One region of the Actinomadura sp. 9N407 genome, then DNA from elsewhere that is predicted to be linked to it. Evidence: riboswitches for the same ligand, from Rfam matches in the RefSeq annotation. Region 1 holds a riboswitch; the other holds the start of a gene.
The links. Region 1 has a riboswitch for glycine ahead of gcvT (glycine cleavage system aminomethyltransferase GcvT). Riboswitches for the same ligand answer to the same signal wherever they lie in the genome.

Region 1 (4,416 bases):
CGGCAGCAGCGGGACCAGGTTGAACAGCCCGACGGCCAGGTTGAGCGAGCCGAGCAGGGCGATGAACATCGCCACCTTCTCGGTCACCGGCCACTCCGAGGCGGCGATCTCGCCACCCAGCCGGCTGACGCCGACCACGCCGACGGGACCGTTGGGATCGCGCTTCTCGTCGCCGAACGCGGCCTGCCAGACACCGACCATCTTCTGCGGCAGCCGGATCAGCGCCCCGGCGGTGTGCACGGTCAGCTCGCCCATGTAGTCGGCGACCGCGATCGGCCCCTGCCGCTCGCGCTCCTGCAGCGGCGTGATGCCGAGGAAGCCGACGGTGACGACCTTCTCCCTGTCCTTGAGGTCCGCCATCTGGTTGCGGGCGATCGGTACCTGGAAGGGCGTCGTCTTGCCGTCGCGCTCGACGTTCATCGTGACCGTACGGCCGGCGGAGTCGCGGATCAGGCCCTGCAGCTGGTCGTACGTGGTGATCTTCTCGCCGTTGTACGAGACGATCCGGTCACCGGCCTTGAGCTGCACCGCCGCGGCCGGCGTCGGGGTGTAGCCCTGCGGGCAGTCGGTCAGCTGCGAGTTCGCCGGGATCGCGCACTTGGCCACCGAGGAGATCACCGGCTGCGGGGTCGGGGTACCGATGCCCATCAGCAGGATCGCGAAGAAGATCACCGCGAGGATGAGGTTCATCGCGGGCCCGGCGAACATGATCGCCAGCTTCTGCCACCACTTCTTGGCGTAGAAGACCCGGTCCTCGTCGCCCGGCCGGACCTCCTCCAGCGCCGCGCCCCGGGCCGACTCGATCAGTCCCTGCCACGGTCCGGTGCTCATCCGCCTGGCCTGGCCCGGCTTGTCGCCCTTGCGGGGCGGCAGCATGCCGATCATCCGGATGTAGCCGCCGAGCGGGATCCACTTGATCCCGTACTCGGTCTCGCCCTTGTGCCGCGACCACAGCGTCGGCCCGAAACCCACCATGAACTGCGTGGTCCGTACCCGGAAGAGCTTGGCGAACGAGAAATGGCCCAGCTCATGCAGCGCGATCGACGCCATCAGGCCGAAGAACAGGATCAAGACTCCCGCCAACCAGCCCATGCGCGCCCCGTTCTCCGTGATCTCGATGACTGGACAAGCGTACGTGATTCAACGGGCGCCGAACCGCGTACGAATACACGCGTATGACGGGGGAATACGCGCGCGGGCAGGGGTGGTAGGAAACTACGCGCGCGTGCAGGGGAACGTGCAGGGGAACTCGGGCGCTGCTAGCCTGGCGGGCAGCCGCTGATCCCGTGCGGGAGAGTCCCTTGCAGCCGGCCAGGGACGCCGAAGGAGCAAATCCTCCCCGGAACCTCTCAGGCCCACGGACCGCACGGACCAGGCGACCTCTGGAAAGCGGGGACCTCCGTGTCCCCCGCCGAAGGTGAAAGCCCGTCCCGGGAGATCCATCCGGACGGGTGAAGCTCTCAGGCGCCGATGACAGAGGGGGAGGCCCGACCACGCCCGGTGCGAGTGGGACGATTGGACCACGCGCCCGTGACGAAGGAGCCGACCCGTGTCAGCCGACAAGCCCGCGCCCGACGACAAGCCCGCGTCCGCCGCGACATCTCCCGCCAAGAAGACGCCGCTGTACGACGTGCACCGGGAGCTCGGCGCCAACCTCGTGGACTTCGCCGGCTACCTGATGCCGCTGCGGTACGCCAGCGAGACCGCCGAGCACCGCGCCGTCCGTACCGGAGCCGGGCTGTTCGACCTCTCCCATATGGGGGAGATCTTCCTGAACGGGCCGGGCGCCGGCGCCGCGCTGGACTACGCCCTGGTCGGCAAGCTGTCGCCGATGGCCGTCGGCAAGGCCCGGTACACGATGATCTGCGCCCCGGACGGCGGCGTGCTGGACGACCTGATCGTCTACCGGCTGGCCGACGAGACGTTCATGGTCGTCGCCAACGCCTCCAACGCCGTGACCGTACGGGAGGCCCTGGTCGAGCGGGCGGCGGGCTTCGAGACGGTGGTGGACGACCGTTCCGACGCGTACGCCCTGATCGCCCTGCAGGGCCCGGACGCGGAGGGGATCCTGGCGCGCTTCACCGCCGCCCCGCTGCCCGACGTGAAGTACTACGCGATCACCGCCGACGAGGTCGCGGGCGTCGATGCCCTGCTGGCCCGTACCGGCTACACCGGCGAGGACGGCTTCGAGCTGTTCGTGTCCGCCGAGGACGCGGTGCGCCTGTGGCAGGAGCTGGCGGCCGTCGAGGGCGTCGTCCCGGCCGGGCTCTCGGCGCGCGACACGCTGCGGCTCGAGGCGGGCATGCCGCTGTACGGCAACGAGCTGACGAGCGAGACGAACCCGTACGAGGCGGGCCTCGGCCGCGTGGTCAAGCTGGACAAGCCCGGAGATTTCGTGGGGAAGGCCACCCTGGCCGCGCAGGCACAGACTCCGCCAGGCCGTAGGCTCGTGGGGCTGGTCGCGCACGGCCGCCGGGCACCCCGCAAGGGGTACGAGGTCGTCACGTCCGACGGCACGCCGTGCGGGGTGGTGACGAGCGGCGCCCCGTCGCCCACACTGGGCAGGCCGATCGCCTTGGCGTACGTGGACTGCGCCCTGTCCACCGAGCCGGGCGCCGAGACCGGGCTCGCCGTCGACGTCCGTGGCCGGCGGGAGCGGGTCGACGTGGTCGACCTTCCCTTCTACAAGCGTTCCTGAGATCTGGAGAGAAAGCATCGTGAGCGTTCCGGAGCAGCTCCGCTACAGCGAAGAGCACGAATGGGTGTCGGGTCTCGGCGAGGCCGGGGACGGCATCGTCACCGTCGGCATCACCGCACACGCCGCCGACGCGCTCGGCGAGATCGTCTTCCTTGAGCTGCAGCCCGGCGAGGGCGACACGGTCGAGGCTGGCGAGCCCTGCGGCGAGGTGGAGTCCACCAAGTCGGTCAGCGACCTGTACTCCCCCGTCACCGGCGAGATCACCGCGATCAACGCCTCGGTGGTCGACGAGCCCAAGGTCATCAACGACGACCCGTACGGCGAAGGCTGGATCTTCAAGGTACGGATCGCGGACGAGCCCGGCGATCTGCTGGACTCCGCGGCCTACACCAAGCTGATCGAGGAGAGCTGATCGTGGGCCTGTACGACTCCCTGGCCGAGGCCGACCCTGAGGTGGCCGAGGCCGTGGCCGCCGAGCTGGACCGGCAGCAGTCCACGCTCGAGATGATCGCCTCCGAGAACTTCGCCCCGGTCTCCGTACTGGAGGCGCAGGGCTCGGTCCTGACCAACAAGTACGCCGAGGGCTACCCGGGCAGGCGCTACTACGGCGGCTGCGAGTTCGTCGACGTCACCGAGCAGCTGGCGATCGACCGTGCCAAGGAGCTGTTCGGCGCCGAGCACGCGAACGTCCAGCCGCACTCGGGCGCGCAGGCCAACACCGCGGTGTACTTCGCGCTGCTGCAGCCGGGCGACACGATCCTCGGCCTGGACCTGGCGCACGGCGGGCACCTCACCCACGGCATGCGGCTCAACTACTCCGGCAAGATGCTGAACGTGGTGCCCTACCACGTCCGCGCGGAGGACGGCCTGGTCGACATGGACGAGGTCGCCGCGCTGGCCGCCGAGCACCGGCCCAAGATGATCGTGGCGGGCTGGTCGGCGTACCCGCGGCAGCTGGACTTCCCCGCGTTCCGCGAGATCGCCGACTCGGTGGGCGCGCTGCTCATGGTGGACATGGCGCACTTCGCCGGGCTGGTCGCGGCGGGCCTGCACCCCTCGCCCGTCCCGTACGCCGACATCGTCACGACCACCACGCACAAGACGCTGGGCGGTCCGCGCGGCGGGCTGATCCTGGCCCGCGAGGAGTACGGCAAGAAGATCAACTCCGCGGTCTTCCCCGGTATGCAGGGCGGCCCGCTGGAGCACGTGATCGCCGCCAAGGCGGTCGCGCTGAAGATCGCCGCCTCGGAGGAGTTCGCCGAGCGGCAGCGCCGTACCGTCGAGGGCGCCCGGATCCTCGCCGAGCGCCTCACGGCCGAGGACTCGGCCAAGGCCGGTGTACGGGTCCTGACCGGCGGCACCGACGTCCACCTGGTCCTGGTCGACCTGGTCGACTCCGAACTCACCGGCCGGGACGCCGAGGACCGGCTGCACGAGATCGGCATCACCGTCAACCGGAACGCGGTCCCCAACGACCCGCGCCCGCCGATGGTCACCTCCGGCCTGCGGATCGGTACGCCGGCCCTGGCCACCCGGGGCTTCACCGCCGCGGACTTCACCGAGGTGTCCGACATCATCGCGCTGGCTCTGCAGCCGGTTTTCGACCAGGACGCATTGGCCGCCCGTGTACGGGCACTGGCAGACAAGCACCCGCTCTACCCCGGCCTGTAGAGATCCGTGGTCCCCGCTCTCTCTTCCTAGGGGAACGGATTTCCCTA
Region 2 (4,416 bases), on a different contig from region 1:
CGCTGCAGCAGCGGCACCGCGGCGGCCAGCGCCTGCTCGCCGAGGACGTCGACGGCGGTACGGACCGAGCGCTCGGGGCCCACCCGCAGCGCCAGCGTGGTCAGCAGCTGGGCCAGGTCCAGCCGGAGCGCCAGGTCGCCGGCCGCGATCTCGCCCGAGCGCAGCTCGGTGAGGTAGGGCAGGCCCTCGTCGGAGATCCGGATCGCGCCGCCCTCCAGCCGGCGGTGCGCCAGCCGGCCCGACTGCAGCCGCTTGAGCTGGTCCCAGATGGCGGTCAGCAGCCGGTCGGTGAGCTCGTCGTCGGGCAGGGCGTCCAGCGTCGTCCCGGGGACGTTCTCGTAGGCCATCAGGGCGGCCTCGGTGCCCACCTCGGACGTCCCGACCAGCCGGGGGGTCCGGGCGCCCGCCGCGTCGACGGCGTAGGCCATCAGCGACTCCTGCTCCAGCGAGCGGCGCAGCGAGCGGACCGGCCGGCGGGGCGCCGCCTCGCGCAGCCGGACCAGCCGCCACATCCGGTAGAGCACGCCCGCGGTCTGCAGGTCGCGGTCCAGGACCCCGACCTCCAGCTGCCACTCGCCGCGCGGCAGCGCCACGCCCGAGGCGTCGGTGGGGACGGCGCCGGGGGCGCGGGCGATCTCGACGCCGTACCGGCGGACCTCGTCGGCCTCCCCGGCCAGCCGCCGGGCGCGGACGGGGCGCAGGCCGAGCCGTTCCAGGGCCGCCATCACGGCGGTGCCCGGCGGCCGGGGATTGGGCGTGCCGACCGCGTACAGCGTCCCGTGGCCGATCGCCCGGCCCAGGAAGTAGGTGGCGGCCAGCGCGGACACCGAGGCGTAGCCGGCGGTGAGGCCGGTCAGCGCGGCCAGCCCGATCATCGTCCAGGTGGCGCTCTGCCAGCGGGTCCGGCCCGCCAGCCCGACCGCGCTGACGAAGGCGATCACCGGCGCGATGTCGGTGTGCACCGGGGCGGTCTCGGTGCCGCCCCAGATCAGCGAGTCCAGCACGCCGCCAGGGGCGGAGGCGATCACCAGGTCGTCCAGCAGGATGGTGATCACGAACGCGATCACCGCGGCCAGCAGGGCGATCGCGACCCGCGTCCCGTCCTTGCGGAACACCCGCTCCACCGCGAACGCCACCGGGATCGCCAGCACCCCGAAGCTGGAGACCAGCGTGGCCAGCGTCAGCAGGAAGCTGGGCGCGTGCGCGGTGGTCGAGGCGATGTCGGTCTGCAGGCCGTGGGTGGTCTGCTGGGCGAACAGGACGAGCAGCATCACGGCCGCCAGCCCCGCCAGCGAGGCCGCGAACCGGATCGCGTCGGAGGGCCGCCGGATCCGGTCCGGCCACGGCGGCTCGTCGACGGGCACCCCGTCCGGTACGGCCGGACCCGGCCGTACCGTCTCATCGTGGATCTGCGTCACGCCCTTGCCACCGTCCGGACCGGTCACCGCGATCAGCGTCCCAGAACCGGCGGCACGCCGTCGAGCACGGCGCCCCTCCGGTCCGCCGGCACGTTGCCCGCTCGTCCATTCAAGGAGATGTGTACCCTTCCGGCCCCCGTCGGCCCCCAAATGCCCGCAGACTTCCCGTGAGCTGTGGGTATCGTACTGGCGCGGCACGTCCTGGCGATCAGGGGTCGCGGGCGCGGCGGCGGGCCCCGGCGGGGGCACGGCGGCCCCGCGGCGATCGTTTCCGCGGCGGATTGGATAGAGTTCCTGAAGGAACGCCGTCGACCCTGGGCGGGAGAGATCCCGCGCAACCAGTCCGGGACGCCGAAGGGGCAACCTCCCCGGAACCTCTCAGGCAAAAGGACCGCTCGGGCGAGGCACCTCTGGAAAGCAGGCACCGTCCCCCTTTCGCGGGTACGGGCCTCACCGAAGGGGAAATCCCGTACCGCGGGCGAATCTCTCAGGTGCCGATGACAGAGGGGGAGACCGGCCGTCGGCCGCGGTATCCGTCCGGGGGCGACCCCGCGGACGACCGCAGTGCCGCCGGTGGCCCTGAGCGACCGCAGCAGCCCAGGAGGCTTCCCCAGATGACCGCCCAGTACTTCGCCCCAGTGGCGTCGCCGCAACATCCCCGGTCCACGTTCGCCGACCGGCACATCGGGCCGTCGCCCGACGACCAGGCCCGGATGCTGGCGGCGATCGGCTATTCGGGGGCCGAGGCGCTGCTCGACGACGCCGTGCCGGCCGCGATCCGCACCGGCCGGCCGCTGGCGCTGCCGCCCGCGCTGAGCGAGACCGCCGCGCTGGACCGGCTGCGCGAGCTGGCCGCCGCCAACACCGTGCTGCCCACGATGATCGGCCTCGGCTACCACGGCACGATCACCCCCGGCGTGATCCTGCGCAACGTGCTGGAGAACCCGGGCTGGTACACCGCGTACACGCCGTACCAGCCGGAGATCTCGCAGGGACGGCTCGAGGCGCTGCTCAACTTCCAGACCGTGGTGAGCGATCTCACCGGGCTGCCGGTCGCCAACGCCTCGATGCTGGACGAGGGCACCGCCGCCGCCGAGGCGATGACGCTCGCCCACCGCGCCTCCAAGCGCAAGGACCCCGGCACGTTCCTGGTGGACGCCGACGCGCTGCCGCAGACGATCGAGGTGATCAGGACCCGCGCGGTGCCGCTGGGCATCGAGGTCGTGACCGCCGACCTGGACGGCGACCTGCCCGAGGGCGACTTCTTCGGCGTGCTGATGCAGTACCCCGGCGCCTCCGGAGCGGTCCGCGACCTGGAGCCGGTCAGCGCGCAGGCGCACGAGCGCGGCGCCCAGGTCGTCGTCGCGGCCGACCTGCTGGCCCTGACCCTGCTGCGGCCGCCCGGGGAGTCCGGCGCCGACATCGTGGTGGGTTCGGCGCAGCGGTTCGGCGTCCCGTACGGCTTCGGCGGCCCGCACGCCGGCTACCTGGCCGTCCGCGAGGGCCTCCAGCGGCAGCTGCCGGGCCGCCTGGTCGGCGTCTCGGTCGACGTCGACGGCGCGCCGGCGTACCGGCTGGCGCTGCAGACCCGCGAGCAGCACATCCGCCGCGAGAAGGCCACCAGCAACATCTGCACGGCCCAGGTCCTGCTGGCCGTGATGGCCGCCATGTACGCGGTGTACCACGGCCCCGAGGGGCTGGCCGCGATCGCCCAGCGGGTGCACCGCCGGGCCGCCGAGGTCGCCGCCGGGCTGCGCGACGGCGGGATCGAGGTCGTGCACGCGTCGTTCTTCGACACGGTGCTCGCCCGGGTGCCGGGCCGCGCCGCCGAGATCGTCGGGGCCGCCCGCGAGCGCGGCGTCAACCTGCGGCCGGTGGACGCCGACCACGTCGGCATCGCCTGCGACGAGACCACGCTGCCCGAGCACGTCGCCGCCGTCCTGGCGGCCTTCGGGGCCGGCGGCGCCGAGAGCGGCGAGCTTCCCGAGGGATTCCCGGCCGCGCTGCGCCGCGAGAGCCCGTACCTGACCCACCCGGTCTTCCACGCGCACCGCAGCGAGACCGCCATGCTCCGCTACCTGCGCCGCCTGCAGGACAAGGACATCGCCCTGGACCGGTCGATGATCCCGCTGGGCTCCTGCACGATGAAGCTGAACGCCACCAGCGAGATGGAGCCCATCACCTGGCCGGAGTTCGCGAACATCCACCCGTTCGCCCCGCTCGAGCAGGCCCGCGGCTACCTGGAGCTGATCGGGGAGCTGGAGGACCGGCTCGCCGAGATCACCGGCTACGACCGGGTGTCCCTGCAGCCCAACGCCGGCTCGCAGGGGGAGCTGGCCGGGCTGCTGGCGATCCGCGGCTACCACCGCGCGCGGGGCGAGGGGCACCGCAACATCTGCCTGATCCCGTCGTCGGCGCACGGCACCAACGCGGCCAGCGCGGTGATGGCGGGGATGAAGGTCGTCGTGGTCACGTGCGACGAGGGCGGCAACATCGACGTCGACGACCTGCACGCCAAGATCGCGCAGCACGGTGCGGCGCTGTCGGCGATCATGGTGACGTACCCGTCCACGCACGGCGTGTTCGAGGAGTCGATCAGCGACGTCTGCGCCGCCGTGCACGAGGCGGGCGGCCAGGTGTACGTCGACGGCGCCAACCTGAACGCGCTGGTCGGACTGGCCCGGCCGGGAGAGTTCGGCTCCGACGTCTCCCACCTCAACCTGCACAAGACGTTCTGCATCCCGCACGGCGGCGGCGGTCCCGGCGTGGGCCCGATCGGCGTGCGCGAGCACCTGGCGCCGTTCCTGCCCAACCACCCGCTGCGCGGCGAGGCCGGACCCGCGGACAGCGGTGTGGGACCGATCTCGGCGGCACCGTGGGGGTCGGCGGGCATCCTGCCGATCTCGTGGGCGTACATCGCGATGATGGGGCCCGACGGGCTGCGCGCCGCCACCGAGAGCGCGATCATCGGTGCCAACTACCTGGCCGCGCGGCTGGA

Region 2: it holds a riboswitch for glycine, as region 1 does, so the genes downstream of both, gcvP (aminomethyl-transferring glycine dehydrogenase) here and gcvT (glycine cleavage system aminomethyltransferase GcvT) in region 1, are expected to answer to the same signal.

Annotation. Positions count from the first base shown of each region.
Region 1 is NZ_JBIRAW010000008.1:302,526-306,941, reverse strand. It holds gene ACH34Q_RS15810 (M50 family metallopeptidase) at 1-1,092, opposite strand, end outside; glycine riboswitch at 1,280-1,375, shown strand; gene gcvT (glycine cleavage system aminomethyltransferase GcvT) at 1,550-2,698, shown strand; gene gcvH (glycine cleavage system protein GcvH) at 2,718-3,110, shown strand; gene glyA (serine hydroxymethyltransferase) at 3,113-4,369, shown strand.
Region 2 is NZ_JBIRAW010000009.1:113,593-118,008, reverse strand. It holds gene ACH34Q_RS16495 (flippase-like domain-containing protein) at 1-1,445, opposite strand, end outside; glycine riboswitch at 1,728-1,822, shown strand; gene gcvP (aminomethyl-transferring glycine dehydrogenase) at 2,033-4,416, shown strand, end outside.